DNA from 3 places in the Desulfosalsimonas propionicica genome. Region 2 is predicted to be linked to each of the others. Evidence: riboswitches for the same ligand, from Rfam matches in the RefSeq annotation. Region 2 holds a riboswitch; each other region holds the start of a gene.

Region 1 (17,975 bases), on a different contig from region 2:
GATATCCAGGGCCGAGCAGGAGCAGAAAGCTGATGAACTGCTCGACGAGCTAGGCATCAAACGGCTATCGGCGCAGAAAGCCGGAGTGCTTTCCGGCGGAGAACGCCGGCGGCTGGAAATCAGCCGGGCACTGGCCACGGATCCGGCCTTTATTCTGCTTGACGAGCCCTTTGCCGGCATTGATCCATTGGCGGTGATCGATATTCAAAATATCATTTCACATCTGAGCCGGCGGGGTATCGGAATCCTGATTTCAGACCACAACGTTCGGGAAACCCTGGGCGTGTGTGACAAGGCCTATATTTTAAACAACGGCGAGGTAATCGAGTCGGGCGGCCCGGAAAAGATCGCCCAAAGCCCTGTTGCCCGAGAAATCTACCTGGGAGAAAAGTTCAGACTCTGATATGGCAATCGAACTCCAACAGAACTTAAAACTCCAGCAGCATCTTGTTATGACTCCGCAGCTGCAGATGGCCATCAAGCTTCTGCAGTTATCACGCCTGGAACTCGTGGAAATGGTTCAGCAGGAACTGGAAAGCAATCCCACCCTGGAAGAATCAGAGACCGTGGAAACGCCCGAGGAAACCCCGGCGGAAACGCCTGAAGCCGCGGATGCCAGGGAAATCACAATGGAGGAATCATTTGACGAGCGGCTTGACTGGCAGCAGTACATGGACGAATACAGCTCCACGGGACGGGTTCACTATGAGTCCGAGGAAAAGGAGGCGCCCAATTACGAGGCCTTTACCGCCAGCCGGACAAACCTTTACGATCATTTGCGCTGGCAGCTGCTCATGACCCGGCCCACGGCCGAGCAGGAAGCCATTGGAAGCCTGATCATCGGCAACCTGAACAAATACGGCTACCTTGACGTCCCCCTGGAAGATGTCGCCCAAATGGCCGAAACCGATGTTTCACAGGTCAAAGACGTGCTTTATGTGATGCAGACCTTTGATCCGCCGGGCATCTGCGCCAGGGACTTAAGCGAGTGCCTGCTGATTCAGGCCCGGCAGTTCGGCATTGTAGATCCTGTTGTAGAGGCACTGTTGCGCGATCACATCAATAACCTGGAGAACAAACGCTATCAGGTCATTGCCCGCGAGCTGAAATGCAGCATGGAAACCCTGTCTGCAGCCATCGAGCTCATCCGCCAGCTCGATCCCAGGCCCGGATTCCGCTACGGCGACGAGGATCAGATCTACATCACCCCGGACGTCTACGTGTACAGGGAAGGCGACGATTATATCGTTATGCTAAACGACGACGAAATCCCCCAGCTGCACATCAATTCCTACTACCGCCAGGCCGTGCGCAAAGGAGAACCCATTGCCAAAGATACGCGCACTTATCTGCGCGACCGGCTCAGGTCTGCCGAGTGGCTCATCAAAAGCATTCAGCAGCGGCGGCGGACCATCTACAACGTCATGGTCAGCATCGTCAAATTCCAGCGCGATTTTTTCGACCAGGGCATCGCTCATTTAAAACCCATGGTCCTGCGGGACGTGGCAGAAGACATCAACATGCATGAGTCCACCATCAGCCGTGTGACCACCAACAAATACGCCCATACCCCGCATGGCATCTTCGAACTCAAGTTCTTTTTCAACAGCTCCATTAACCGGGCTGACGGCAACACCATTGCCTCGGCCAGCGTACAGGAGGAAATGAGAAAGATTATTGCCGGAGAAAACCCCAAAAAGCCCTACAGCGATAAAAAAATCGCCGACATGCTCGAGGCGGCATCCGGCATCCGCATCGCCCGTCGGACCGTTGCCAAGTACAGGGAAATAATGGGGGTTCTTCCATCAAGCAAGCGTAAACAACCCTAATCAAGGAGGCAGGTACCCATGCAAACATCCGTGACATTCAAAAACCTTGATCCCTCCGATCACCTGAAATCTTATGTTTCCAGCAAACTCGACCGCATGGACAAGCTCCTGGACAATCCGGCGGAAGCACAGGTGGTGCTCTCCGTGGAAAAGATCCGTCATATCGCAGAAATCCGCGTGACCGGCGACCGGCTCAACATTGTTTGCCGGGAAAAATCCAATGATATGTATTCCTCCATTGACCTGGCCCTGGACAAGCTTGAAAAGCAGATCAAAAAACAAAAAGCCAAAATCAAAAATCATCGCCAGGGCGGCCGGGGCGAGGACAGAAGCCCGGAGCCGGCGGCAATGCCAAGCGGGGACGAGTCCCCGGAAGAAGCCCCGGGCGCCAGCGTCATTGTCCAGAACCTTGAATACAAACCCATGGACGTGGAAGAAGCCATAATGCAGATGGACCTGATTTCCGATAATTTTCTGGTATTCAGAAACGCCCGGACCAACCAAATCAATGTGCTTTACCGACGCAATGACGGGGATCTCGGACTGATTCAGCCCCTGGGATAACACCGAAGCACCGGTGCCGGACGGCAATTGGCCGGCACCGCGCAAACAGGGTGCAATGTTATGAAAATACTTGATTACATTACCGCGGACACGATCCTGACCAACCTGCAGGCAACGGATAAAAAAGGGGTTATCGACGAGCTTACAGAGCCGGTGGCCGCCCTGACCGGCCTGGAGCAGCGCAATATCGTCCGGGTACTTATCGAACGCGAGCGGCTGGGCAGCACTGGCATCGGCGACGGCATTGCCATTCCCCACGGCAAAATCAACGGAATTGAATCCCTGGTGCTCGGATTCGGCTTGAGCCGAAAAGGGGTCAATTTTGATGCCCTGGACGGCAAACCCGCTTATATTTTTTTTCTGCTACTGAGCGCGGACAATTCCACGGGTCTGCACCTGCGGGTACTGGCCCGGATTTCAAAACTGCTCAGGGATCAGGATTTCAAGGAAAAACTGAAGCGGGCAAACAGTGCCCAACAAGTCATGGACGTGCTTTCGGAAGTGGATGAGGATTTCTGATGCATCGGCATAAAATCGTCATTATCACCGGCTTGTCCGGATCGGGCAAAAGCGTGGCCCTGGCCGCACTTGAAGATGCGGGCTTTTACTGCGTTGACAACATGCCGGTCAAGCTGCTGCCCAAGTTCATGGAGCTTCCCCTGCAATCGGAATCCGAGATCGCCGGGCTCGGATTTGTCATGGATTTGCGGGAAAAGGGGTTTCTCCGCTCCTTTCCGGAAATTTTCCATGATCTGCGCCAGCGCGGTTACAACATTGACGTGTTTTTCCTGGAAGCCGAAGAAAACGTTATCCTGCGGCGATACAGCCAGACCCGCCGGCATCATCCCCTGTCCCAGGACCGGGGCCTGCAGGAAAGCATCCGGGCGGAAATCGGACATATGGACCATATTCGCCAGATGGCCGACCGTATTATTGACACCACGGATTATACGCTCCATGATCTGAAATCCGTCATCTTTAACCTGGTGGAAACCATCCTCCATTCTAAACCCATGCGCACACAGGTGCTCTCATTCGGGTTTAAACACGGCATCCCCCAGGACGCGGACATGGTCATGGATGTGCGGTTTATGGCCAATCCCTTTTTCATTCCCGAACTCAAGGACCAGGATGGCCGAAGCCGCCCCGTGCGTGAATTTGTGCAGACAAACAGCATTACCCGGACGTTTACTGAAAAATTTCATGATTTGGTTGACTTTTTGCTCCCGCTTTACGAAAAGGAAGGCAAAGCTTACCTTACCATTGCAGTGGGCTGTACCGGAGGGCAGCACCGATCCGTGGTTATTGCTGAGGCGCTTTATGCGCACATCAACAAACCAGGCCGGCCCGTGATGCTCACACACCGGGATGTGGATCTCAAAATCTGAGCCAAGGACCTTTTATGATCGGAATTGTTATTGTCACCCACGGACAACTCGGCGAGGCGCTCATTGAAACCGCATCCATGATTTTCGATGAACGGCCCAGGGCCGTCACTGCGGTCTCCATAGACCTGTCCCATGATGTCAACAAACTCAGAGGCAAGATTGACAAGGCTGTGCAGTATGTTGACGAAAACGAAGGTGTGATTATCCTTACGGACATGTTTGGGGGCACGCCCTCGAATCTGAGTTACTCGTTTCTGGAGGAAGGCCGCATTGAGGTGATTTCCGGAGTCAACCTGCCGGTGCTGATCAAGGCGGCCAACGCCCGCAACCGGGAATCAGAGCTCGATGTACTGGCCAAGACCATCGAGGCCTACGGCAAAAAAAGCATTTCCCTTGCCAGCGAAATATTAAAGGGCAACAAACGGGAATAAACTGCAAACTTCATTTATTGTGAATACCACTTTTATAAGGAGGAAGGAAAATGGCGATCAAACTCGGCATCAACGGAATGGGCAGAATCGGCAGACTGGTTTTCAGAGCCGCCCTGAAGCGGTCTGACATCGAGGTAACAGCAGTCAACGACATCATGGACACCAAAAGCCTTGCCCACCTCTTGATTTATGACTCGGTACACCCGCGCCTGGATGCGGAGATTATTGCCCGGGACAACGCCATTTCGGTCAACGGCAAAACCATCCGGGTTTTTGCGGAAAAAGATCCGGCCAATATCGGCTGGAAAGAAGCCGGCGTGGATATCGTGGCCGAATGCACGGGTCTTTTCCGGGACAGGGACAGCGCAGCCAAGCACCTGAGCGCTGGGGCGAAAAAGGTCATTATTTCCGCACCCGGCAAGGACCCGGACATGACTTTTGTTATGGGCGTCAATGAAACAGACTATGACAGCGCAAACCATCATATTGTCTCCAACGCCTCGTGCACCACCAACTGCCTGGCGCCCGTGGCCAAGGTGCTGGACGAAAAATTCGGCATTCAAAGCGGCCTGATGACCACCGTCCATTCTTACACCAGCGACCAGCGACTGCTGGATGCCCCGCACAAGGACCTGCGCCGGGCGCGTGCGGCGGCCATGTCCATGATTCCCACCACCACGGGCGCGGCCAAAGCCGTGGGCCTGGTGCTGCCCCAGCTAAACGGTAAGCTAAACGGCATGGCCATACGGGTGCCCACGCCCAATGTCTCTCTTGTGGATTTTGTGGCCACTCTCAGGCAACCGGCATCTGCGGAAACCGTCAACGCGGCATTAAAGGAAGCCGCCGAAGGCCCGCTGGCCGGCATTCTGGGATTTAGCGAACTGCCGCTGGTTTCCGAGGATTTCAACGGCAACAGCCTTTCTTCTGTGGTTGATGCGGAAAACACCTATGTCATTGACAACATGGTCAAGGTCCTTTCCTGGTATGACAATGAAACCGGCTATTCCACCCGCCTGGTGGACCTGGCTGAAATGATGGGAAAACAGCTTTAATTCCGGAGGTGGCCATGACAACGCGCAGACCCATGATCGCCGGCAACTGGAAGATGCACAAAACCTGCCCGGAAGCAGAAGACACGGCCCGGGCCCTTGTGGGGCAGCTCACCGGCAAAGAGGAGGCAGAGGTTATGATCGCTCCGCCGGCCACCGCTCTGGTGCCGGTCAGCCGCATCATCGGAGATACCCCGGTACAGCTCGGCGCCCAGAACCTGTTCTGGGAAAACCAAGGGGCCTACACCGGCGAAGTCTCCGCCCCGATGCTGGTATCAGCCGGATGCCGGTATGTGATCATCGGCCATTCCGAACGCCGCCAGTATTTCGGGGAAACCGACGAAGGCGTGAACAAAAAAATCAAGGCGGCTGTGGCCGCCGGACTGGTTCCGGTGATCTGTATCGGGGAAAGCGAAACCGAGCGCGATGGCGGAAAAACGTTTTCCGTGCTTGACAAACAGATGGAAAAAGGGTTAGAAGGACTGTCTGAAGATCAGTTCAGCCAGGCCGTCATGGCCTATGAACCGGTCTGGGCCATTGGCACCGGCAGAAGCGCCACCCCGGAGCAGGCACAGGAAGTCCACGCCCATGTGCGGCAATTTCTGGAAAAACGCTTTGGGGCGCAAACCGCCGGGGCTGCCCGAATTTTATACGGCGGCAGCGTCAAGCCGGCAAACACTGCCGAGTTGATGGCCCTGCCCGACATTGACGGGGCACTGGTGGGCGGCGCAAGCCTGAAGCCGGATACATTTGCTGAAATTATACACTATAAGCGTTAAATCCAATGCATGTACTGATTATTATCATCCATCTGTTTGTCTGCTTTTCCTTAATCGGCATTGTTCTGCTGCAAACCGGCAAGGGAGCAAGCATGGGCGCCATGTTTGGTGGAGCCGGCAACCAGACCCTGTTTGGCAACACCGGGGCCTCGACTTTTCTGGGCAAGATTACCACCGTGGCGGCAGTGGTGTTTATGGTCACGTCCCTGTCTCTGGCCTATATCTCCAAAAGCGGGGACAAATCCGTGGTTGAGGAATTTCAGCCGCCGGCTGCGGAGCAAAGCCTGCCCGCAGACCAAGTGCCCGCAGCACCGGGCGGCGGCGAGCAAGCAGGACCGAATGAGCAGGCGCCCGCAGCGCCGTCAACAGACGATAACCCGCAATAACCGCGGTTCACATCCAGTTTGTGCCGAAGTGGTGGAATTTGGTAGACACGCTATCTTGAGGGGGTAGTGGGCTACGCCCGTGCCGGTTCAAATCCGGCCTTCGGCACCACAATTTATTAATAATTAGAGGGGCTTACCTTAGACAGGAGCCCCTCTTTTATTGGCCGGATATTCGCCGCGTTTACAGCGTGGGACCGCTAATCAATGGCGGCTATGCCCGGGCAGTATTCAGGATTTGGCGGATCTGAAGAATGGCGATTTCAAATGGCGCCGTAAAAAGTTTAAAACCATTATGGAAAGGAAAAGAGGATGTTTATTGATTTGATTCGGGCAAGAAGAAGTATAAGAAAATACAAGGAAAAACCTGTTGAAAAGGAGAAAATTGATTTGCTGATCGAAGCCGCCTTAAGGTCGTTTTCCTCAAGAAACACACAGCCCTGGGAATTTGTTGTGATTACCGATCCCGAAATTTTAAGCCGACTTTCCGGGGCCAGGCCCAGCGGCCTCGCATTTTTTGAAAAAGCACCGCTATCGATAGCAATTTGTGCCGACACGTCCAAATCAGATGTCTGGGTTGAAGATGCAAGTGTAGCTGGCGCGTTTATTCATTTGGCAGCTACGGATCTCGGGCTGGGAAGCTGCTGGGGACAGATCCGAAAACGCAATCACCACACAGGCCAAAGCGCAGGTGATTATGTTGGCGAATTACTGGGGCTGAGAGACGGACTGGAAGTCGAATCAATGATAGCCATCGGGTACCCGGCCGAGGAAAAAACGCCTCACCCGAGCACTGCATTGCAATATGACAAGATTAGCCGTGACACATACGGCAAACGAGATGTCTGAGTTTGCTTCCTGTAAACAAAAATAAATATAAGGGAGATTAAAAAATCTCTATGACTGCAGAAGCCCAGGCAAAATTCGCTTCACTACCCTATCAACTGGTATAAAATCAAAGAGGCAGGTTGCCTTGCAGCACGAAAGGCCGGGAAAATCGACTTTTGCCCATGTGTTCAAAAATCATTGAATACAATTCCAGCCTCATGGCAATTGAACCCCGACGAGGATGGTCCCCGTTCCTTTCTCGTCAACGCCGGCGCAGTATCGATTTTTAAGAAAGATATCCCCAAGCATCGAGGGTGTTGCAAAGATGATGGAATAATGTTTCCTCAGATCATTATCCGGAATACAGAACCCGGCGGGCAGGCAGGGAATTTCAAAATGACAGACTTTTTTCACGATGTCCTGGGGAAAGGTTATTTTGTCCTTGTAGATCACGAAATTCTTGTGCATGAACCATACATCCTTACGCGTGGACAATTCGGCTAACCTTGTTTCGTCCCTCACTTCCTCGCCCACCATTTCATCCCCTTTTTTCAGGACCAGTGTGGCATGGCACCCCCAATCAAACGCCATGGTAGTCAGTGCAACGTAGACCCGTTGAGAAGCCAGTACTTTTTTCACTCCCGTGTTGACCACTTTTCCAAGCCCCAATAAAGAACGTTCCTCGGCTTCCTGTTCCTTCTGGAAAACGCTTTTAAAATCTTCCGCCGATAAAATCCAGACGCTTTTTAACCCAGGCACACGTTTGAGTGCGGGGAGCATGGTCCGATCAATATCTTCCGGATCCCAACCCGGCCTTTTTGCGTTTGCAGTAAAGAGCTTCACCAGATCGAAGCATTTTTCGGTGCAGGCCCGCTCGCACCGCCGGCAGGCCACACCATCGCAAAGCGCCAGATCAACAGTCACTTGAAATTGATCATCAACGGATTCCATCGTCAGGGCCCGTTCCGGACAGACCGAGACGCAAGCTTCGTCACCGATGCACGCCTCAAAGGCAAAAACCTTTTGTTCACCGATGTCGGGGATGATCCGGAGCCCTTTGTATCCGAGCTCGGGGATATCCCTGTCCACCGTCTTGATCACCTCCGGAAGGCTTTCAACTTCCGTCAGAGCCGGCATACCGTATTTTGCGAGAAAACGCTGGTATTGCGCCAGGGGCATCCCCTCTGTCCAATACGAGAGCTCCAGAATAAAGACCTTTTCGAACACCTTTGAGGCAGCAAACATGCAATGATGCTTCTTCAAATCGTCTGCAATGGCCTTCATCTTCCAAAGGTTGTCCACATCCAGCACGATGTCGCGTGCCATGGCCAGGGACGTGTTGCCGACCTGATAAATCTTTCGGACCCCAGCCGGAATCAGTCCGACTTCCCGGGCTTTGAGGGCATCGACATATGTGCCGGATGCTCCGGACATGTATGCGGTTTCAATATCTTCCATCCCAAGACCGGCTTCCTTGCAGAGGGTTATATGTCCGGCGCGGACAGAACCGATCGCTTTGCCGGCTTCGGCCAGGTCGTCTTCAGTGAACGTTATGCCGTCGGGCAGATGAATTTCCGAATCAAATGTCCGGATCCGGGGAATGCGAATGAGCTTGGATATAAGCCCCTGACTGATCAACCCCACAACACCGGTTCCGGTAATGCCAACAGCCGATAATTCCCCCTTTTCCAGAACTTCTCCGGAATTCGGATTTACTGTATCACCGGTGCGGGCCGACATGTCCGTGTTCAGAATCCTGGTTTTCAAACGTCCTTCCATTGGTTTGTCAATGGCAGCACTTGCCGTTCTTGTCCTTGATTCGTCAGGGACAAATTCCACGTCGGATATGGCCCCGGGCAGGGCCAGAAGACCGTGTTCGATCTGCTGGCCTTCCAGAGCCGGTCCCGCAGCCGTGGAACCCGTGTAAACAATGCCTTTAGCAACAAGTGCCATTTCAGCATTGGTTCCGTAATCGGTTACGATGGCGATTTCCTCCTTTTCCAGCATCCCGGTCTGAATCATCATGGCCAGAGCGTCCGCACCGATTTCATGCTGCACAGCGGGAGGGATCAGGATATCGATATCCGGTGCCAGATCCAGGCCGTCGATTTGACTGGCCTTGACAATCTGGGCATCCCGGGCCGGCGGAACCACACCTATCGATTCGAGTTTCTGCTTGCCGGCATAAGCCAGATCGCGGATTTCGATCTCCTGAAACAAGGACAGTTGAATGGGGTTACCGCAAACGGCCATTCGGATCACCTGATCTTTTTCGATTTCAAGGGCATCAATAACGTGGTTAACGGCAGACACAATCACCATATGGGCGACATGAATGCCAACCTCCAGGGCAAAATGCAGATGATCGATTACATTGGCGCCTGGCAGGGGATGTCGGGTGGTGATGGCTGTGGTGATGATCCGGCCCTTTTCATCGAGGTCAATTGCTTGACCGCGAAATCCGCTGGTACCAAGATCCAAAGCGATGGCGAGTTTCGGCATGGGGTCCCTTGTCTCTATTCGATAAGGGGGAGGATCAGTTTAGCGCTGCATTCCATACATGCCCATTCACCGTCCCTGTCGACGGAGATTCGGGGTCGGTGCCCGGTTTGCCTCTGGTGTTCCTGCCTGATGCCTTCCCAATATTGTTTGACTTCTGTGCATGACAGCCTTTTTCCCGCAGCCTTTTCCGCATCGAGATGCCACCGGCCACATCGGGTGCAGGCTATCATTGTCTCGAATCCTTCCAAAAAAGTCGGGCATAACCGAAGCAAGGTGTCCCGGATATGCCCTTTGCGCCGATACCCGTGTTATAATGGACCGCTATAGCCCATAAGAATCCGGGTTGAATCCCTTGACGTTCTTGTACTTGTCCAGGCACATCTGGATGAAATCCCCCTCGCTGTCCGGAAGGCCTTCCAGGTCTTTCATGGCATTTTCCAGTGCCTTTTTTTCGAGTTGGGTCAGCTTCATCTTGGAGTCGCCCAGGATAATCTGGCCCGCCTTGATGGCGCCCGCTCTGCCGCTGGCGTAATTGCTGTCCCCGCGATTGCCGATAATGGCGTTGCCAATCTCCCAGGCGTTATCCGGGGCCAGAATCAAGCTGTGAGAATCACGGTACATATCGGAGTTGACCAGTATCTCTTTCATCTGTTCCTGATAGCCCAACTCAATGGCACTGTTGAACATGGCACAATCGTAGCCCAGGATTTCCGCAAAAACCGACGTGGTGGTGGCGCCGAACATATCATGATATTCCACTGCCTCATTGCTCCAAACGTCGCAAACCGCAGCGATGAGGTTCCCCGCAAGGTCTGAGTGGGCGCAGGCACTGATTTTTCCCTCTGTAGAGATGGGAACGCCGGACATGGCCTTGATGATGGGATCCTCATAAGCGCAATCCTTTGTGGGGCCGGTAGCGCCGCATTCATAGGCGACCAGTGTACGGGAGGCTGAAATGGCACGGGCCAGGGCCGCCATGACATGGGGGACATCCTTGGAAACCATGCCGCCGGCCATAAACATTGCCGTGTTCGCCTCGGAGCAGTTGGTATCTCCACCGGGAATGCAATTGTTGGACTTGGCGATATCTACGATCTGGTCCCACATCCACTCCATATCGATAGCGCCCAGGACACCGATGCCGAAAAGGATGCCGGTAATGTCGTTACGGATGATCGCATGGTCGAATATCTCTTTTCCGCCCATCGACTCGATGGATATGATGTCGGCGTATTTGGACACCTGCTTGAAGGATTCTATAATCTCATGGGTGTAATCGCTTTCCCGCATGTGGTGCATGTCGGGTTTGCGCAAATCGGCCGGGGTGGATCGGTATGCGGCTTTCAGGCCGTACTTGTCGAGACAATCATCCATCTGGCGGGCGGTCTGGGCCGCGATTTCTCCACCCCAGGTTGGATTATGGGTCATCTGAAACACATGTTCGTTTTCAACGATCAGAGTAGGATGGCCGACGATGACCATTCGCTCCAGTGCGTCCCCGTTGGCCCGTTCATATTCCCGAAGGAGTGTTTTCTTGGTTTTTTCGCTTCCGGCCCGGGGGTGCGGAACCACTTCCGGATGGACAAATCCCCCGCCGATATGGATGCCGCGAGAAGTCTTGACCGGATGCTTGGCGGTGCCGAACATCATCTCCGCACCACTGCTGTAAGCCATTTTTTCAATTTTTTTTCTTGCCATGACGATCCCCCTTTTCAATTATGTATTGGATGGCCCTCTTCGACGTTCAAATCCATTGTAAATTGAATGTCCTCAATCTGATAAAAGGCAAAACATGTGCCATGAAATCCTCGATGAGATGGAGACCGGAAAATGCCCGAAAAAACACCTCCGGGACAGAAGCCTTCGGCCGATCAGCCCGCATGCACTGTCACCCCGGGTGACATCCGGGCCCGCAGGTGTCACCTGAGGTAACACGCCTATGCGGAAACGATGCCATATTCCATAAGCCGTATATACAACCGACGTCGCGTCATACCCATCATTCTGGCCGCCGCTGCCTTGTTTCCCGAAGTTTTTTCCAGGGTTTTTACAATGAGGGCCTTTTCCATCTCCCGGAGACGGACCCCGGTTTCAGGTAAATCGTTGATCCATTTCCCCGGGTATTCAGAGTCCCCGGAGGTTTCATCCAGAATTTCTGCTGGCAGATCGGCCAGCGTCACCTGTCCATCGGAGCACAGGACAAAAAGTCGCTCCACAATATTTGCCAGTTCTCTCACGTTTCCAGGATAAGAATACCGAAGCAACGCCTTCTCCGCCGGATCGGAAAGCTGCGGCGGCCGCAGGCTGGTTTTTTCAGCCGTTGTTTTCATAAAGTGATTCAACAACAAGGGAATATCTATTCTTCTATCCCTGAGGGGAGGAACTTGAAAGGGTATGACATTCAAACGGAAAAACAGATCTTCCCGGAACGATCCCGCCTCCACAGCCTCTCTCAGATTCCGACTTGTAGCGGCGATTATGCGAACATCTATTTTATGGGTTTCGTTGCCCCCAACCCGTTCAAATTCCCTTTCCTGTAGAACCCGGAGCAGCTTGACCTGCAAATCACGCTCGATTTCAGACACTTCATCCAGAAAAACAGTGCCGCCCCGGGCGATTTCGAACTTTCCTTTTCGATGCGTATTTGCGGAGGTAAAAGCGCCCCGTTCATGTCCGAAAAGTTCACTTTCCATTAGATTTCCCGGTATAGCTCCGCAATTGATTGCGACAAACGGCTGATTTTTCCGCTGACTGGCGCGATGAACGGCTTGCGCTATCAGCTCTTTTCCGGTGCCGCTTTCTCCCTGAATGAGTATAGTGCTGGGAAAACGACTTACCTTATCAATCATGCGATGGATTTCATTAATGCTGCGGCTGCAGCCAACCATGAATTCCGTCGGCCCATGGGTTGTTTCCGGTGGTTTCGATGCCCTGCTTTTCGCCCCCCCCGGATTCGCCAGCCTCCTTACGATGATAGAGAGAATATCATTGATGTGGTCTTTGAAATTGGAACCCGCAAACTCATAAAAATCGCCTCTCATATGCAAAATCGTTCCCAGGGGACTGGTGATAAGAAGCGGGATGGGACCGCACAGCTGTCTGGCCTGATGGAAAAACCCGCCTGCGCCCATAGTCGATGATTTCAGATCAATGATGCAGACCAGCGGCACGCCATGATATTTCTCCAGAAGTTTCAACCCCTGCTGTTCATCTGAAACCCAGATGGTCCTGTACTTTTCCGGGGAGATCAACCGTGTCAACGGCCGCAGGGCCATATAGGCATCATCCACAATAAGGATGACGGGTTTGCCGCATATATCATTTGCCTGTTTTGCCCGTATATTTATCATGACTTCTCTGTTGTGCACTGTTTCAAAGCAGCGCTTATTTTATCCCGATCCAGGCTTTTGCCGATGACCGAGATTTTGCTGTCTCTGACCTGCCCTGCGGGCTGGGTGGACAACTCTCCCGAAGCGATTTCCATTAACACACCCTTATCACCGATTTGAAAAATCCCTTTCGCCCGCACGATTTCACCCATGCCGGCTGCCTCTTGTTTGAGCATGTGGAAGAATGAATCCAGCGATTCCGGATCAAACGACAGGTTTTCGAAAACATATCCGAAAGATTCATAACCCAGCGCATCCTGATTTTCACTGAAACGCAATTTCCTGCCATTTGCCGGTGATGATGAGCGGTCCTGGTGCGCCAAGTCATGGTCATGGCCGCGTTCCACGTCTATCGATGGTGTTGAACGAAAAACGGTGGAAAGGGCCAATTGGTATTCCGCCCAATCCACCGCCCCGAATGCCGCTGTTAGCACCGTAATGCCGGGATTGATGGCCGATATCGAATTGCGCGTCAACATGGCTTTTCTCTTATCAACCCGATCGTATTTGTTCAGGATAACGATGTTGGCATACTCGATCTGGGACTCAACGAAATGGCGATTGGCTTTGTACAGATCCATAAATCCAGTGGCATCCACGATCAAAATATCGTTGATTTCCTCTATTGCCCCTTCGAATACCTGCAGTTCAATGATGGATCGAATCTGGGAAATCGTCGCCACACCGGTAGGTTCTATGATGGTTCTTTCCGGTTGGATGGTATCTATGATGTCCATCAGTTGAGTTTTGAAATCCGCCTGCAGTGTACAACAGATGCAACCGCTGGGCATCTCCACGACATTGCCTCCCTGCATAGCAAGAAGTTCCCCGTCAAGACCCACTTCGCCGAACTCGTTCACCAGCACCACGGTCTTCTCTTTGACGGCCCAATCATTGAGAATCCTGGTGATGAATGTGGTTTTTCCTGCTCCCAGAAACCCGAAAACGATGTCAACAATCATGCGTTTGACCCACTGATCCGTTATCCATTCCACTTGGACCGCATGGACTGCCAGGATTCACCTGCCAGTGCATCTTCGGCCATTCCCGGAGCCTGGCTGGCTTCCTTGCCCCAGATACCCAGATCATATTCCGACACATATTCCTCGGCAACCGCGCCACCACCACAGATAAAAGGAATTTCCAGGTTCGCCTTTTTCAATTGATGAGCAATTTTGGGAAAGGCCGACATGGTAGTGGTCATGAGTGCGGTGCCGGTAACCATTATCGGTTGATGATCTCGACATGCTGCCACGACCTTATCCACCGGGACATCGGATCCCAGGTCGATAACCTCGAAGCCATTGGCATTGAGCAGTGCATTGACAATCACCTGGCCGATGTCGTGAATATCGCCTTCTGCGGTATGTGTGACCACTTTTGCTTTTCGCTCCATGGATTTTCCCATTTTCTTCTCGCACTCTGCAATGCCGACATTCATGGCATCTGCTGAGAGGATAACCTGGGGCAGAAAATAGCTGCCTTCTTCCCACAACCGGCTGACTTCATTCATGCCGGGGATGAGTGCATCATTGATGACCTCAAGGGGGGATTTGGTTTCCAGGGCCTTCTGGACAACGGGCAGGACTCCCTCCTCATCTCCTTCTACCACGAACTTAGCGATATCCTGGAGAATCGGGTCTTTTGAAACCTCCTTGGCCTGGCCTGTTTTTTCCACATGGAGATCATACCGCCTGAAGATGTTTGAAAAATCGTTCAACACTTTCATCATCTTTCTCCTTGTTTTGTTTTTGTTGTTTTTCTGTGGGGTTTTCCGGGACAACCGCCACAGTCGATCATCTATCTAGTGAGCCTTTGCGACCTCCACCATAGCCTTCAGGTTATCCATGGGGGTGCCAGGTGCCACGGCACATCCCGGGGCCAGAATCTGGACGCCATCTTCTATAAGTTCTTCACAACCTTTCTTCACCGTTTCAGCATCCTTCATGAACAGGGTTGTCGCAGTATCAACCCCTCCCATGAAGATCATATTGGGCCCGCATTTTTGACGGGCCAGCCGGGTGTCGGCCTTGGGTTCGAGGCTCAGAATTGCAGGGGAAGTCTGCCCCATCCATTCAACGATCTTGTCGACATTGCCGCAAATATGGAGTATGGCAGGCACAGAAATGGATTCAATCTGCCTGCGCTGGTACTCCAGTTCGTAGTCCCGATAGGTTTTGGGCGCAATTAATTCGGGGGAGGCGGTCATGTCCTCGATCGAGATAATATCTGCTCCCGCCTCGATCATGGCATTGGCCAGAGCAGTACCGGCTTTTTCACCGATATCCAAAAACGGCACGATCTTTTCAGGTGCCTTGTAGGTAGCTTTCAGCAGTGGCACACTGCCCAGAAGAGAGCCAGCGATGGTTAAAGGGCCAATGATTCCCCCCACAATGGGGACCTCATCGCCTACTTCCCTTTTCAGGATTTCAATAGCTTTGAGCAATTCAGGTATATACCCCCTTGAAAGAAAATCACCGGGAAACTCGGGCGTATCATCGAGTTTATAAGGCGGAGGATGATCAATTCCCGGAATTCCTTCGGAATCCCTGATTTTCCCCGACTTCCGGATGCATCCCAGGGCAACCGCCTCAAATGTCTGACAAAAGGGAACCCGAACGGCATCAAAACCCACCACGGTATATGCGGCCAATGCCTGCTTGGCCATAGCTTCACCCTTTTCGTGTCCTTCGGGCCAGTACGCGCCAACTGCTTCCATCTGGTCATAGGTCACGGTCGAATTGGCTCCGAAACACGGCATTCGATCGGGCTTTTGATGGTTTATAACTGCCATCACACGTTCTTTTGCATTCATCTGGGCCTCCCACAGGTAGAAAATGATTGGTTTTTATAATAGAACGGGTCAGAACTCCTCGCCCGTTCGAAGATAAACAGCCTGACGAATGGACGATCCTGTCCGCTGGCTCAACCGGCGACGCAAAGGTCACGGCAACAGGTTCCAACCGGATTGTGGTGTTGTGAAATTGTCGCAATCAAGCTTTGTACCCCCAGAGACCCTGCATTTGCTAAAGTTCGATTACGGTTCTTCTCTGCTTTAACAAATGGGCGCCTCACCCTCGAAAGCGCGACATTCGGAAAGAAGGTATTCTGGCTCGCAGTCTTATAAAACGGTGGACAGACCGCTTACAGTTGCGGGGCAGCAATGGATTTCCACCATTTTCCCTTCAAAATGCGGGAGGGATGCCATACATGAGTTGGCATCCTTACTCTATTCACATTCAAAATATGTGCCATTAATCTGTTTGTTTTGCCGATCGTAATTTCATCAGGGAAAATTCGGCAGTTACGCAATTGGAAAAGAAGTTTTTTTACAAGGTGAATGCCGGCACCGATGGCGCGACCCAAAGACAAAATGTGTGTTTATATTTGAAAACCCTATTATTTTTATTGGTTATGATAAGGGCATGGATGTCGCACTGTGACATCAGAATACAAACTGATCAATAACGATTACCAGCGAGGATGCATTCTAACCGATCAATCCGGTAGTCCTTTATTTTGCGCCACAACGTTCGGGGATTAAGTTCCATTATTTCTGCCGACCTTGACACGTTGCCGTTGCACTGTTGGAGCACTTTTAAAAGGTAGGCTTTCTCAAACTGCTGTTGGACCATTGCCATGGCCGTTTTAAAAGGAATATCCGTGTCCACCGGGTATAAGGCTTGCTGGCCGGTACTTTTCCGGAAATCATTTGAGAAATCGATACTATCGATTACGGCACCGTCTGTTGTGACAAACGCCCTTTCCAGAATATTGGCCAGTTCCCGAATGTTTCCGGGCCAGTTGTGCTGCATCAATTGTTTCATGGCCCGTGTTGAAACCCGCTGGATGTTTTTATGAAATTTCCGGTTCAGGCAGTGGATAAAGTGATGTACAAGGAGGGGAATATCGTCTATTCTTTCCCGCAGGGGCGGTATTTGAATGGCAACAACATTGAGTCTGTAAAAAAGTTCCATCCGAAAAGAACCGCTTTTGATTTTTCCCATAATATCCTGATTCGTGGCCGATACGATCCGCACATTGACATCGATCGGGGAGTTGCCTCCGACCCGCTCCATGGAATTTTCCTGAGTAACCCGAAGCAGTTTCACCTGGAGGGCCGGAGAGATATCGCCGATTTCATCGAGAAACAGCGTCCCTCCCCTGGCATACTCGAACTTACCCTGCTTGCAGCGATCGGCACCGGTGAAAGCCCCCTTTTCGTGTCCGAACAACTCGGTTTCCAAAAGGGATTCTGACAACACCCCGCAATTGATGCCAACAAACGCCTTATTTTTTCTTGGGCTGTTAAAATGTATCGCCCTGGCCACCAACTCCTTGCCTACCCCGGTCTCTCCGGTAATAAAAACGCGGGAGTCGCTGGGCGCCACTTTCTCGATGAGATGAAAAACTTCCCGCATTCTGTGATTTTTCCCGATAATCTTGCCGTAGGAAAACCCTTGCACCAAGGCCTTTCGCAGATGGCGGATTTCCCGGGTCCGTTGTCTTTCCTGCAACGCCTTTTCAATCATCATCAGCAGAACTTCAGGCTCGATGGGTTTCTGGATGTAATCGGAAACCCCCTGTTTGATTGCGTTCACCGCCATCGAAATGGAACCGTTTGAAGTCATGATTATGCCGGCGATCTCGCTATCTATTTTTCGCGCGCTCAGGAATAAAGCCAATCCATCCATGCCCGGCATTCTCATATCGGATAACAGGATATCGAACGATTGGCCGGACAGCTTTTCCAATGCATCGTCTGGGTTATGAGAGATGCAGACGTCATGGCCTTTATCGTTTAAGATCGTCTTGAACTGCTGACAGAATGAT
Region 2 (7,510 bases):
AGGTCCTTCACATCCTCGCGAAACAGGGTGACAGAGATTCCACCGGTCTCGCCCGCCTTTTGTATAAATCCCAGGCTGCTGCTGATCACCCTTTCCTCGTCAAGATCGGGGTTGCCCCGGACCTGGTCGATAGAGCCGTGGCTGGGCTGGTAGAGCTGGCCGAAGGTGGGAATGTTGACCGTGTAGCCCACCCCGGCTTTGATGATCCGGCCGGCGCCGGGTTTAAAAGAAATCCCCAGATTGCCGCCAGGCGCCGGGTCGAAATCCGATGCCCAATCCCCTCTTGCGCCGGCACTTACGGAGAAGGCCCCTAGCCGGCGGTCGAACTGGCCGTGAAGGCCGATCTGCCGGCGATCATGATCGCCGCTCAAGGTATGATCCACGGTTTCATGTCTGGCAGAGGCGCCGGTCCGCACGGACCACAAGCCCGTATCCTCACACCAGTCGGTCTCGCCTTTCACGCCTATCCCCAGGGTCTCCAGGGTGGATTCCAGTCCGGTCTGGGAGCGGTCTTCCAGCCGCACCCCGTCGGCAAACAGCTTGGCTTTGTAGCTTCCGGTATCGCCTGTCATGCCCTGGGCGCGAAAGTCCGCGGATGCTTTTTGAAAGGTCTGCTCGGCATCCGGAGTGGGATTGTAATCCCGGCCCGGATTTCCGTGGGCGCTGTAGTAGTATCGGCCGTTTATGTCATAGGCCCGGGCGTCGGGGGTCTGCATTTCCCATTGGGCGCTGATGTTGGCACTGTCGCGATCGTTGTTTCCGCGCTTGCCGTCCGTGTGCTTGCCGGTTGCGGACAGCTGCAGCCGCTGGTTGTCAGAGCTCATGGATTTTGAAGCCGTGGCTTCCGCTGTGCCATAGGAGCCGCCCAAAACCCGGAAGCGGGCCGAGGGCCGGGTTTTGCCGTCTGCTTTGCCGTCAGGGGCCAACACAATATTAATGGCGCCCGACGATGCGCCGACACCCAGCCATACGGGTACAGGCGGCTTATAGACTTCGATGCGCTCGATCATGGAAACCGGGATGTCCCCGATAACCGCGCTGCCGTACTGGCTGCCGCCCGCAGGGCGCCCGTTGACCAAAATCAGAATGCGTCCGGTGCCGCCGGAGCCGCGGATACTGATGCGCGCGCCCAGGCCTGTGCCGCTGGGCTCCACCGATACGCCGGGCATGGCGTCTACGGCTGTGTCCGTGTCCAGGAAATTACGCTCCCGAATTTCATCGCGTCCCATAACTTCCACCTGCTGCGGATTGTCTTGGATAAAGCTTTCCAGCCGTTTGGCGGTTACCGTTACCTCCTCCAGCCGGTGGGCACTCTGGCCTGAATGGCCGGAGTGATCGTGATCGTGAGCCAGGGCAGGGGACGTGCCCGGAGCTGTCAACAAAACCAAAAAACATAAAAAAGCTGTCTGGAACAATCGATGAATCACGTTTTTCTCCGTTCAGGCGGGTTTTCGGTTGAAGTTTTCCAAAGCGCCCGATACAGGTCGCAGACCAGTGTCTGACGCGCTCCCCGGTTATAATGGAGCCGGCCGGGGCAGTCGCCCGGACATCGATCCCGTATCTCACAGCGTTCACAGTCCGCCTGTTCGGGCCTGGACATACCCAGTCGCTGCAGGGCACCGGGTTCCGGATGCCAGACGGTGCCTGCGGCAAAAGAATCATCCGCCAGAGTTTGTCCGCAGGGAAACAGCCGGCCGTCCGGATGAACAGCCAGGCTCTCTCCCCGGCAGGCATGACAGAAGGCCGGCTTTTTTTCAGCGCGCATCAACAGATCCTTTTCACGCAAACGGATAGGGCGGGGCCTGCAGGCGTTAACCGCAGCCAAGGTTGCGGCCATGGCTTTGCTGCCGTCTGCCAGGGACCGGCTGTCGGGAAAATCTGCAGCCGCCGTTGCAGCGGCCCGGCCTTTGGCCACCAAAAGATCCAGGCCGATGCCCCGGGCGCAGGAAAAGCCCGCCAGAGTAAGCGCCAGGCGATCCAGGAAAGCCGTGTTGTGGCGGGTCACCACGGTTGTCACCCGAAAGGGGATGCCGGCGGACTCCAGCATCTGCAGGCCGCGAAGGGTTTCGGCCGCCTTGCCCCGCTGCGCCTGGTGGACGTCCGGACCGCCGTCCAGACTGACTCCCACCTGCATGTCGTAGGTCTTGAAAATTTTCAGCATCTCCGGGCTCAGGCAGCTCCCGTTGGTCTGTATTCCGATAGTCCGGCAAAGTCCGCTTTCACGGGCGGACCGGGCGGCTTTTTCAATCAGTGCCGGCATCAGCGTCGGCTCGCCCCCGGTGAGCTGCAGATGAAAGGGGCGGCCGCTGTCTGCCGCCAGCCGGCAGGCCTGGTATAAAACCGACTCCGGCATATCGGCCGGCGTTTTCTCCGGACCGTTATAACAATATCGGCAGCACAGGTTGCATCTTGTGGTCAGTGCCAGTATGAGGTAACGGATATTCATCAAAGTGCAAAAAAAAATCCCGGATCGCATACACGATCCGGGATTTCCCTTTTTTATCCAGGGTGCGGTGAAACGGCGGCTATACCGGGAAGCCGCGCTTCTCAAAGTCCGGGCAGGTCTTCTGGCTCTCGGATCGATCTACTCACTGCCCCTTCCCGGCAACTTTGCCAGTGGGATGCTGCAGTTTTCGTCCCCGATTACAGCGGCGGGTCCACCACCGAATTTCACGGTGTTCCCTTTTAGCGGCCGGAAGGGACTTTGCTCAGGCCCCCGGGCCGCACCCGGACCTTTTATTTTATTTTATTTTAGGCTGAAAAGAGAATATAAAGAAATCATCCCATTGTCAACCCACTTGAACAAGAGTGGGCCGAGGGGGCAGCGCGGCAATTCATCCTTGACTTTGCTTTTGGAATCTTTTTAAATGAATTTTTTATTCAGGTGCTCATCAGTTGAGCCGAAGAGGGAACCCTGTGCAAATCAGGGACCGGCCCGCGGCTGTGAGCGGGGACGAAAGCTGCAATAAAGCCACTGGCGAAGGTGTCGGGAAGGGGCAGCGAGTAGAGGGATCCGCAAGTCAGAAGACCTGTCTGAATAAGCATAAGGGGTTTGACTGCGCCGGCAACGTTGTGCCCCGGGCTGAATCTGCGGATAAAAAGGGATATCCCGGATCGTGTATGCGGTCCGGGATTTTTTTTGCAGAAAACCCAGGCCTTCTTTAAGTACGGGGACGAAGACAGCATGGAGTACGAATACGATCCGCAAATGGAGCAAGCTTGGGCTTTCCGGCTTTTACATGGATTACGCGGAAAATACCGTTTGTGGAAAGGCTATCTGACAATGGCCGTGGACAACGTGTTTGATGAAGATGTTGAGATAAACGGCAACAAGGAAACAGACAATTATATTTATTACGGCATGCCCCGGTTTTTTAAAACTGGATATGAGATTGCGTTTTAATGAAACTGGTCTACTTCAGCGTAAGCGCCAATGAAATCCCAAACCTGAGTGAGGCGGCCCGGATTTTTTGCAGCCGGTTCGCCCCGCTTGATATCCATGCCCGCACCCGCACCCAGCTGGAGGCCGGTGAGGAAGCCCGGGCGGCCTTTGTGCGCCATGCCCTGGCCGCAGATGCCGTTTTTGTCACGTTGATGGCGGGCGCCCATTCCTGTCCGGTCTGGGAGGCGCTTACCGAAGCCATAACCGTGGCGCGGAGCCGGGGCGGGCAAACGCCTTTTTTTCATGTGCAGCCCACGGGCAGCAATGCGGATGCCCTGAAACTGGTTGAGGACTATAGCGACGGCCTGGAAAACGGGGCTGATGTGTGGACCCGGCTGAGCCGGTATTATCGTTATGGCGGTGTGGAAAATCTGCTCAATCTGTTAATTTTTCTTAGCAACCGGCTATACGGCAAGGCCCAGGCTTTTGCCCCGCCCGCTCCTCAGCCCTTTGAAGGGCTGTATCATCCGGATCATGGCCATATTGCCGATTTCGAGGGCTATCGCCGCAGCCTGGATCCAAACCGGCCCACGGTGGGCATCTGGTTTTATCAGAATTTCTGGACGAGCAACAACAAGGCGCACATTGACGCCATTGTCCGGGAGGCAGAGTCTCAGGGGGCAAACGTCATTTGCGTGTTCCACGTGCGCTTCAAGGATCGGCTGCTCGGAAACAAGGGCGCTGATTCCGTGATGGCGCAGTTTTTCATGGCAGACGACCGGCCGCTGATTGATGTGCTGATCAATCCGGTCATGTTCAGCCTGAATGCGGCAGCACCTGAATACCGGGGGCTGCTTGAGCGCCTGGGCGTGCCTGTCATCCAGGCCATGGCCACCACCCGGCCCATAGCGGAATGGAAGGCAAACCCGCAGGGGTTGAACAATGTGGATATCACCATCAATGTGGCCCAGCCCGAGCTTGACGGTGTGATTGTCACCGTGCCTGTGGCTGCCAAACAGTGTGTGGACACGGACCCGATCAGCGGGGCGGCGGTGAACAAGTACGTCCCCATACCGGATCGCACGGCTGCGATGGTTCGCCTTGCCTTGAACTGGGCGGCGCTTCGCCGAAAGAAAAACGCGGAAAAAAAAGTTGCCATTGTCTTTCATCATTACCCGCCGCGAAACGATCGCATCGGCTGCGCGTCGGGGCTGGATTCTTTTGCCAGCGTCACGGATCTGGTGGCGGCCATGAACGGAAAGGGCTACCGGGTGGATCATCTCTATACGGACGGCAACGAGCTGGCCCGGGCGCTGACTGCCTGCATGACCTGTGACCAGCGCTTTCTCCCGCCCGATCAGATGGCCGACCGGTCCCGGGCAACAGCCGGCCCGGAATATTATAAGCCATGGCACAAGGCACTGCCCCGGCCGATTCAGGAGCAAATCCAGGCGGACTGGGGGCCGGTGCCCGGCGATCTTTTTGTCCATGAGCAGCGACTGCTTTTCCCCGGGTTTTTAAACGGCAATCTGTTTATCACCATTCAGCCGCCCAGGGGATATTTAGAGCAAGTGGACAAGCTCTACCATGACCCGCACATGGCCCCGCCCCATCATTACCTGGCCCACTACCGGTGGATCAGGGAGGTCTTTGGCGCGGATGCAGTGATCCATGTGGGAAAACACGGGAGCCTGGAGTGGCTGCCGGGAAAAGCCGTGGGCCTTGGGCCGGAGTGCTACCCGGATCTTGCCATAGGGGATCTGCCCAATATCTATCCCTATATAATAAATGACCCCGGCGAAGGCACCCAGGCCAAGCGTCGCTCTTATGCCTGTATAATTGATCACCTGCCGCCGGCCCTGACAAACGCAGGGCTCTACGAGGAGCTGGCGGATCTGGAAAATCGGCTATTGGAATATCAGGAGGCCGCAGTCCAGGACCCGGCCAAGCTGGAGATCCTGGCGCCCATGATATGGGAGGCCGCTGAAGCGGCCGATCTTGTAAATGACCTGAACCTCACTCGCAAAGCCGCTCTTTCCGACGTGGCCGCCTTTATTGAAACCCTTCATGAGTATTTGGGAGAAATATCGGATACCACCATTGCAGACGGCCTGCATACCCTGGGCCGGCCGCCGGAGAATGCTCAATTGATCCGGACCCTGGTCCAGATCATGCGCCTGGCCAACGGATCGGTGCCCTCGCTTCGCGAAGCGGTTTTAAGGGCCTTGGGCTATGACCCCGAACAGGTATTTAACAGCCGGGGCCGGCCGGTAATCGGCGCGGCTGTTGAGACCGGGGGCCAGGTGCTGGAAAAAGCCCGGCAGCTTTGTGAGGATTTGGTAGGGGATCTGATGAATTCGGGAAAAGAAGCGGACGCGGCAGTGGAGGCCCAGCGGCAGCATCTGGGCAAAGCCCATCCGGCGGTGACCGAAGCCCTTGAGTTTGTCCAAAATGATCTGGCTCCGCGGCTTCAGCAGACGGAAAACGAAAGGATCGCCTGTCTTGGCGCTCTGGAGGGCCGTTTTGTGCCGCCCGGCCCGTCCGGGGCTCCCAGCCGCGGACAGGCGCACATTCTTCCCACGGGTCGAAATTTTTATTCCGTGGACCCTCAGAAGATTCCCACCCCTGCGGCCTGGGAAGTGGGCCGCAAACTGGGGGATGCCTTGATGGCGCGTTACCTTGACGAACACGGAAGCTATCCGGACAGCGTGGGCCTGATCCTGTGGGCAAGCCCGACCATGCGCTCCAAGGGTGATGATGTGGCGGAAATCCTCTATCTTTTGGGAGTTCGGCCGGTATGGCAGAAAGGCTCCGGCAATGTGCGCGGTGTTGAAATTATTCCCGCAGCCGAACTCGGCCGGCCGCGCATTGACGTCTCCCCGAGAATTTCCGGCATTTTCCGCGATGCCTTTCCGCTGCTTGTGGACTTGATCGATCAGGCGGTGCAGATGGTGGCTGCGCTTGCCGAGGCGCCTGAGACCAATTTTATCCGTCGCCATGTCACCCTGGATTTGGCGGAGCTGGCCGGACAAGGGCTTGAAGGAATAGACGCTTTCCGTCAGGCCACATACCGCATCTTTGGCTCTGCTCCCGGCAGCTATGGCGCGGGCGTGGCCCAGCTTGTGGAATCAAAGGCCTGGGAGACGGTTGATGACCTGGGCAATATGTATATTCAGTGCTCTTCTTATGCCTACGGAAAAAACAGCTTTGGCGAGTCGTCGGAAAAGAGCTTCCGCAAGGCACTTTCCCGGATGTCGGTGACGGTTAAAAACGAGGACACCCGGGAAAAGGACATGATGAGCTGTACGGATTTCTACAACTACCACGGCGGCCTGATCACGGCCGTGCACGCGGTGACCGGAGGCCGACCCTTTTCTCTGGCCGGCGACTCGGCCGATCCGGACCGGGCAGCGGTCCGCACCACCACTGAGGAAGCCCGGCATATCTTCCGCGCGCGCCTGTTAAACCCCAAATGGCTGGAAGGTCTGAAACGCCACGGATTTAAAGGCGCGGGCGATATATCCAAGGCCATGGACATCATCTTGGGCTGGGATGCTACCGCCGGCGTGGTGGATGACTGGATGTATCAGCGCTTTGCCCGGAAAGTGGCCCTGGACGCGAATATGCAGGAATGGATGAAGCAGGTCAACCCCTATGCCCTGCAAAACATCCTGAATAAACTCCTGGAAGCTGTGCAGCGAGGCATGTGGCGGACGGACGCGGAAACCCTGGATGCCCTCAGGAATGCCTATCTGGATGCGGAAGGCGAGGTTGAGGCGGCAACCGACGAGCAGGCTGAGTGAAACGGAAAAACCGGCGCAGCAGCAGAAGCATCGTCCTTATCCGGATGGCCGGCTGCCCGGTAGAGCCCATGGTCCCTTCCGATCACATAATCCGCCTCCTCGCTTGCCCCCAGTTTGTGATGGGGTGTGCGATAGATCCTGCCATCAACGCTGAGTTCGTAATCCGGCACATCCGACCATCCCTCCGGGTGATACACCGTGCGGAAAAATTTGCCGTACCGAATAACATAGACAGGTTCGCTCATTTGCCATGCCGGATGGCTAGGGGCGGCAAAAAGCTTCATCATAGCAGCCTCTTTATTTTAAAGGGTTTTCCAAATAAAAA
Region 3 (3,521 bases), on a different contig from region 2:
TCTGGTTTGTTCTTTGCATCTCAAAGTCAACATTGTTTTCTTCAGTAAAGCCGTAGATCCCCAATAACCACTGAAAAGCGCTGCTCTCCTGGACAGAAGAGATGCGGACTTCCTGGCTTAAAAGAGTATCTTCAAAGCCAAAAATATTATTTCCAAGAGGCGCTGGAGTGGAGTCAAAGTCTATACCACTTTTGCTTTCGTAATAAGATCTGCCAGTAACAGAGAGAATATTGAAGGATTCACCTTTGTATTGGATCCGCAAAGTCTGGCCATTACCTTTGTTTTCTCGATAGTTTTCTCCGTCATAGGCAATAGTGTGGCGGCATGTTTGTGAAGGGCCACTGAGAAATCGATAATAGCCTATCCCTTCATCTTCCTCCATAAAATCAGTGATCAAGGATATGTCCCACACTTCGGAAGGAGTCCATCGAAGCGTGGCCCTTCCGTTGTTATGGTCTGTCCTGCCCGCATCGTCTGTGTTCTTGTATACATTTTCCATGAAGCCATCCGAGTCTTCCCTCTGCCAGCTAAGCCCCATATACAATTTATCTTTTTGCACCGGCCCGCTGACTGTTCCACCCGTCCGGAAAGAATCGGGATTGTTGCCGGAGGCATCATAAGCTCCGTATTCACCAAATACCCTGGCCCTGAAATGGTTGCCCGGTTGTTTGGTGATAATGTTGACAACCCCTGATTCGCTGTTTCTGCCATAAAGGGTCCCCTGGGGCCCCTTGAGGACCTCGATGCGTTCAATGTCAAAAAAATCAGGATTGTGCATGTAATGGAGAGGATAGTTCAGGCCATTAACATAAAAACCGGCAGGGCTGTATATGGATGTGTCATACGTAGAGATGCCCCGAAATACGATCGTATTTCCGGCAGTGCTGTGTTTCATATATACGTTCGGGGAAAAACGGGTCAGTTCATTGACATCTCTGATATCAGCATCTTCAAGCTGGACCGCCGAAAATACAGAACTGCCAATGGGCACATCCTGGGCGTCTTCTTCTCTTTTCCGGGCGGTCACCGTCATGGCGCCAAGTTCGTGTGCCCCGGAGGCCACCTCTTTTCCGGCGATGAGCGGAATGTCTTGCTGTTTCTCAATGTCTTTTGCCTGTGAGGCTTTTAACAAAGCCCTGTTGCCGGCAAAAGCGGAATCCGCTTCAAAAAAAATCAAAAGCCCGGCAAGCACGAAAAAAAACCGAAACAATGCAACTTGTAATTTCATAACGTCCCTCCCTGTCTGTAAAAATAAAAAACCCCGAACCGAAGATGAAACTTCGATCCGGGGATGTCCCTTTTTTACCACCGCGATCGCTTCTGAGCCTGCTTTCGCCGCGAAAGCAGGGACTCAAGATTTGTCCAGGCAGGTGTTCTGACTTGCGGATCTGCCTACCGGCTGCGCCTTCCCATTCATAAAAACAGTGGCTTATTGGGCAGCTTTCGTCCCCGCTTACAGCCGCGGGCCGGTCCCTGATTCACACAGGGTTCCCTCTTAAGCTTGATTCAAAGCACCTGAACAACTTTTAAGATGAAAAATGCCAATAAAAAATATTCAATAATCCGGTTATCCTGATTTAAAACCGCACCTCATACCCAATTTTAAAAAACCGGGGCATTCCGTAATATACATAGTTGTCTGTGTCCTTGTTGCCGTTGATCTCAACCTCCTGATCAAACACGTTATCAACGCCGAAGGTGAGATATCCTTTGGGCAGCTTGTATTTTCCGCTGATGTCGAGTGTCGAGATATCATCCAGGTCATCCGGACGGCTGGTGACATAATTGAAATTCAGGGCAAGGCTGAACATGCCGCCGTCATATGCCGCGCCCGCAGAGGAGCTGAATTTGGGGCCGGTCTGGTATTGACTGCCGTCGGGATCTTTGGCAACCGGGTCGCACCATGTACCCGAAGAATAAAAGGAGATCCGGCTGGACCAGTTATCCCGGCCATGAAAGGGGAAAAGATCAACATTCCAGTCAACGCCAAGACTTTCATAGGTGCCGGCGTTAAAGTATTCATACGGGTAGCCGCCGCCTTTATAGGATTCAATCTTGTCCTTGTAATCCATGAAAAACCCGGATAACCGGATCTTGCTCCATGCGTTTGTAAACTTGACCCCTGCGTCGTAAGTCCAGCCCTTTTCCGGGGTCAGCTCCGGGTTGCCTTTCAGCAGCCAGGAATCATAGTACAAATTGTTAAAAGAAGGCGCCCTGAAGGCTTTTGCCGCATTGGCAAACAGATTCACGGATTGATTCAGCCGGAAATTAAGCCCCAGGCTGGGAGTGAATTCATCCTGGTCTTCACCGGCGGCGTCCGCATAAATCAATTGCTCCCGCATGCCCAGATCGATTTTCAGCCGCTGGAAAAAGCGCTTGCTGATAATGGCAAACACGGCAACGTCATTGCGGTAATGATATCCATATCCGGTTTCAAAGTTGGCAGCGCGATGAATATATTCAAAGCCGGTTTTGACTTCAGCAGTCAGGAAATCAAATTTGGCGTCTGTTGATAAACCGGTATTAAAATGCTTGTTTTTACTGATCCCGTCCAGGATTTTGGAAGGCTGGTATTCGTATGTTTTTCTCTCTTCATCCCCGTATTTGTAAAATGCTTTGAATCTCGCGTTTTCGGTCTCATAGCGCAGGTTGGTAAAAATTTCATACTGCTCCTGCTCATTGGTGTCCATTACCTGACCGGTTGTGGCGTCATATGTTTCATAGCCGGAGTCCACGTAACTGGCCAGGCCGTCAAAATATAAATTTTCCGCGATATTGGCGTTTACGCTGGCTGAATACCGGTGAAGCGGTCTGGTATCGCTGTATTCGTTATCCGCAAAGTCATCATTGCGCTTAATTGAATTCATATGCTGATACCCAAACCCCACATTCACCCCTGGCCCGAGGTATTGCAGATGATGGTTGTGATAGCCGTAATCCCCGAATTCCACGGATGCCGTTGTCTGTTTGTGAACGGCATTCTTTTTGGTGATAATATTGATGGCCCCGCTCATGGCATCGGCACCGTACTGAATGGAAGATGCCCCTTTCATAACTTCAACCCGTTCAATGTTTTCAAGCGAAAAATTGGATAATTCATAATTTTTGTTTCCGGAATTTTGAATGGGCATGCCATTGATCAGGACCAACTCGCCGCCTTCAACTCCGCGAATCGACAGCGAACTGCCCATTCCGGCTTTTACACCCATGGGTGAATAACCCTGAAATGAAAACCCGCCGATCCGGCGCAGGGCGTCAATAACGTTGTTGCCGCCGGTGCGCTTTAATTCCGCGGCTGAAAAAGACTGAATAAATTGCGGGCTTTCTTTTTCCGGAGAAGGAAACCGCTCAGATGTGACCACAATATCTTCCATGGCCGTGGCATTGTGAGCGGATCGCGCATGTGCGGAATGTTGCGTGCAGATACATAAAATGGAAAAACAGAGAATCAATAAAAATTTTTTGCCCATGGTGCCTCCTTTACTGTTGTCAATGAAAATGTGCCGCAGCCGGCCTTGTCA

What was found. Region 2 has a riboswitch for cobalamin ahead of HNR65_RS12030 (radical SAM/SPASM domain-containing protein). Riboswitches for the same ligand answer to the same signal wherever they lie in the genome.
Region 1: linked by a shared signal. The riboswitch ahead of HNR65_RS03480 (MtaA/CmuA family methyltransferase) and the one ahead of HNR65_RS12030 (radical SAM/SPASM domain-containing protein) in region 2 are both predicted to bind cobalamin.
Region 3: linked by a shared signal. The riboswitch ahead of HNR65_RS03470 (TonB-dependent receptor) and the one ahead of HNR65_RS12030 (radical SAM/SPASM domain-containing protein) in region 2 are both predicted to bind cobalamin.

What each region holds. Positions count from the first base shown of each region.
Region 1 is NZ_JACDUS010000002.1:337-18,311, reverse strand. Features, by position in the region: gene lptB (LPS export ABC transporter ATP-binding protein) at 1-403, shown strand, start outside; gene rpoN (RNA polymerase factor sigma-54) at 405-1,829, shown strand; gene hpf (ribosome hibernation-promoting factor, HPF/YfiA family) at 1,848-2,393, shown strand; gene HNR65_RS03545 (PTS sugar transporter subunit IIA) at 2,454-2,912, shown strand; gene rapZ (RNase adapter RapZ) at 2,912-3,781, shown strand; gene HNR65_RS03535 (PTS sugar transporter subunit IIA) at 3,796-4,212, shown strand; gene gap (type I glyceraldehyde-3-phosphate dehydrogenase) at 4,263-5,264, shown strand; gene tpiA (triose-phosphate isomerase) at 5,279-6,040, shown strand; gene secG (preprotein translocase subunit SecG) at 6,046-6,426, shown strand; tRNA gene HNR65_RS03515 (tRNA-Leu) at 6,449-6,535, shown strand; gene HNR65_RS03510 (nitroreductase family protein) at 6,736-7,272, shown strand; gene HNR65_RS03505 (methylamine methyltransferase corrinoid protein reductive activase) at 7,468-9,753, opposite strand; gene HNR65_RS03500 (methyltransferase MtaB domain-containing protein) at 10,075-11,451, opposite strand; gene HNR65_RS18110 (hypothetical protein) at 11,546-11,680, shown strand; gene HNR65_RS03495 (sigma-54 interaction domain-containing protein) at 11,691-12,794, opposite strand; gene HNR65_RS03490 (CobW family GTP-binding protein) at 13,100-14,104, opposite strand; gene HNR65_RS03485 (cobalamin B12-binding domain-containing protein) at 14,125-14,874, opposite strand; gene HNR65_RS03480 (MtaA/CmuA family methyltransferase) at 14,947-15,957, opposite strand; cobalamin riboswitch at 16,224-16,380, opposite strand; gene HNR65_RS03475 (sigma-54-dependent transcriptional regulator) at 16,604-17,975, opposite strand, start outside.
Region 2 is NZ_JACDUS010000007.1:20,474-27,983, forward strand. Features, by position in the region: gene HNR65_RS12025 (TonB-dependent receptor plug domain-containing protein) at 1-1,427, opposite strand, end outside; gene HNR65_RS12030 (radical SAM/SPASM domain-containing protein) at 1,424-2,476, opposite strand; cobalamin riboswitch at 2,541-2,746, opposite strand; cobalamin riboswitch at 2,866-3,051, shown strand; gene HNR65_RS12035 (hypothetical protein) at 3,140-3,403, shown strand; gene cobN (cobaltochelatase subunit CobN) at 3,403-7,185, shown strand; gene HNR65_RS12045 (hypothetical protein) at 7,131-7,472, opposite strand.
Region 3 is NZ_JACDUS010000001.1:818,091-821,611, reverse strand. Features, by position in the region: partial or broken gene HNR65_RS03470 (TonB-dependent receptor) at 1-1,228, opposite strand, end outside; cobalamin riboswitch at 1,349-1,534, opposite strand; gene HNR65_RS03465 (TonB-dependent receptor) at 1,578-3,470, opposite strand.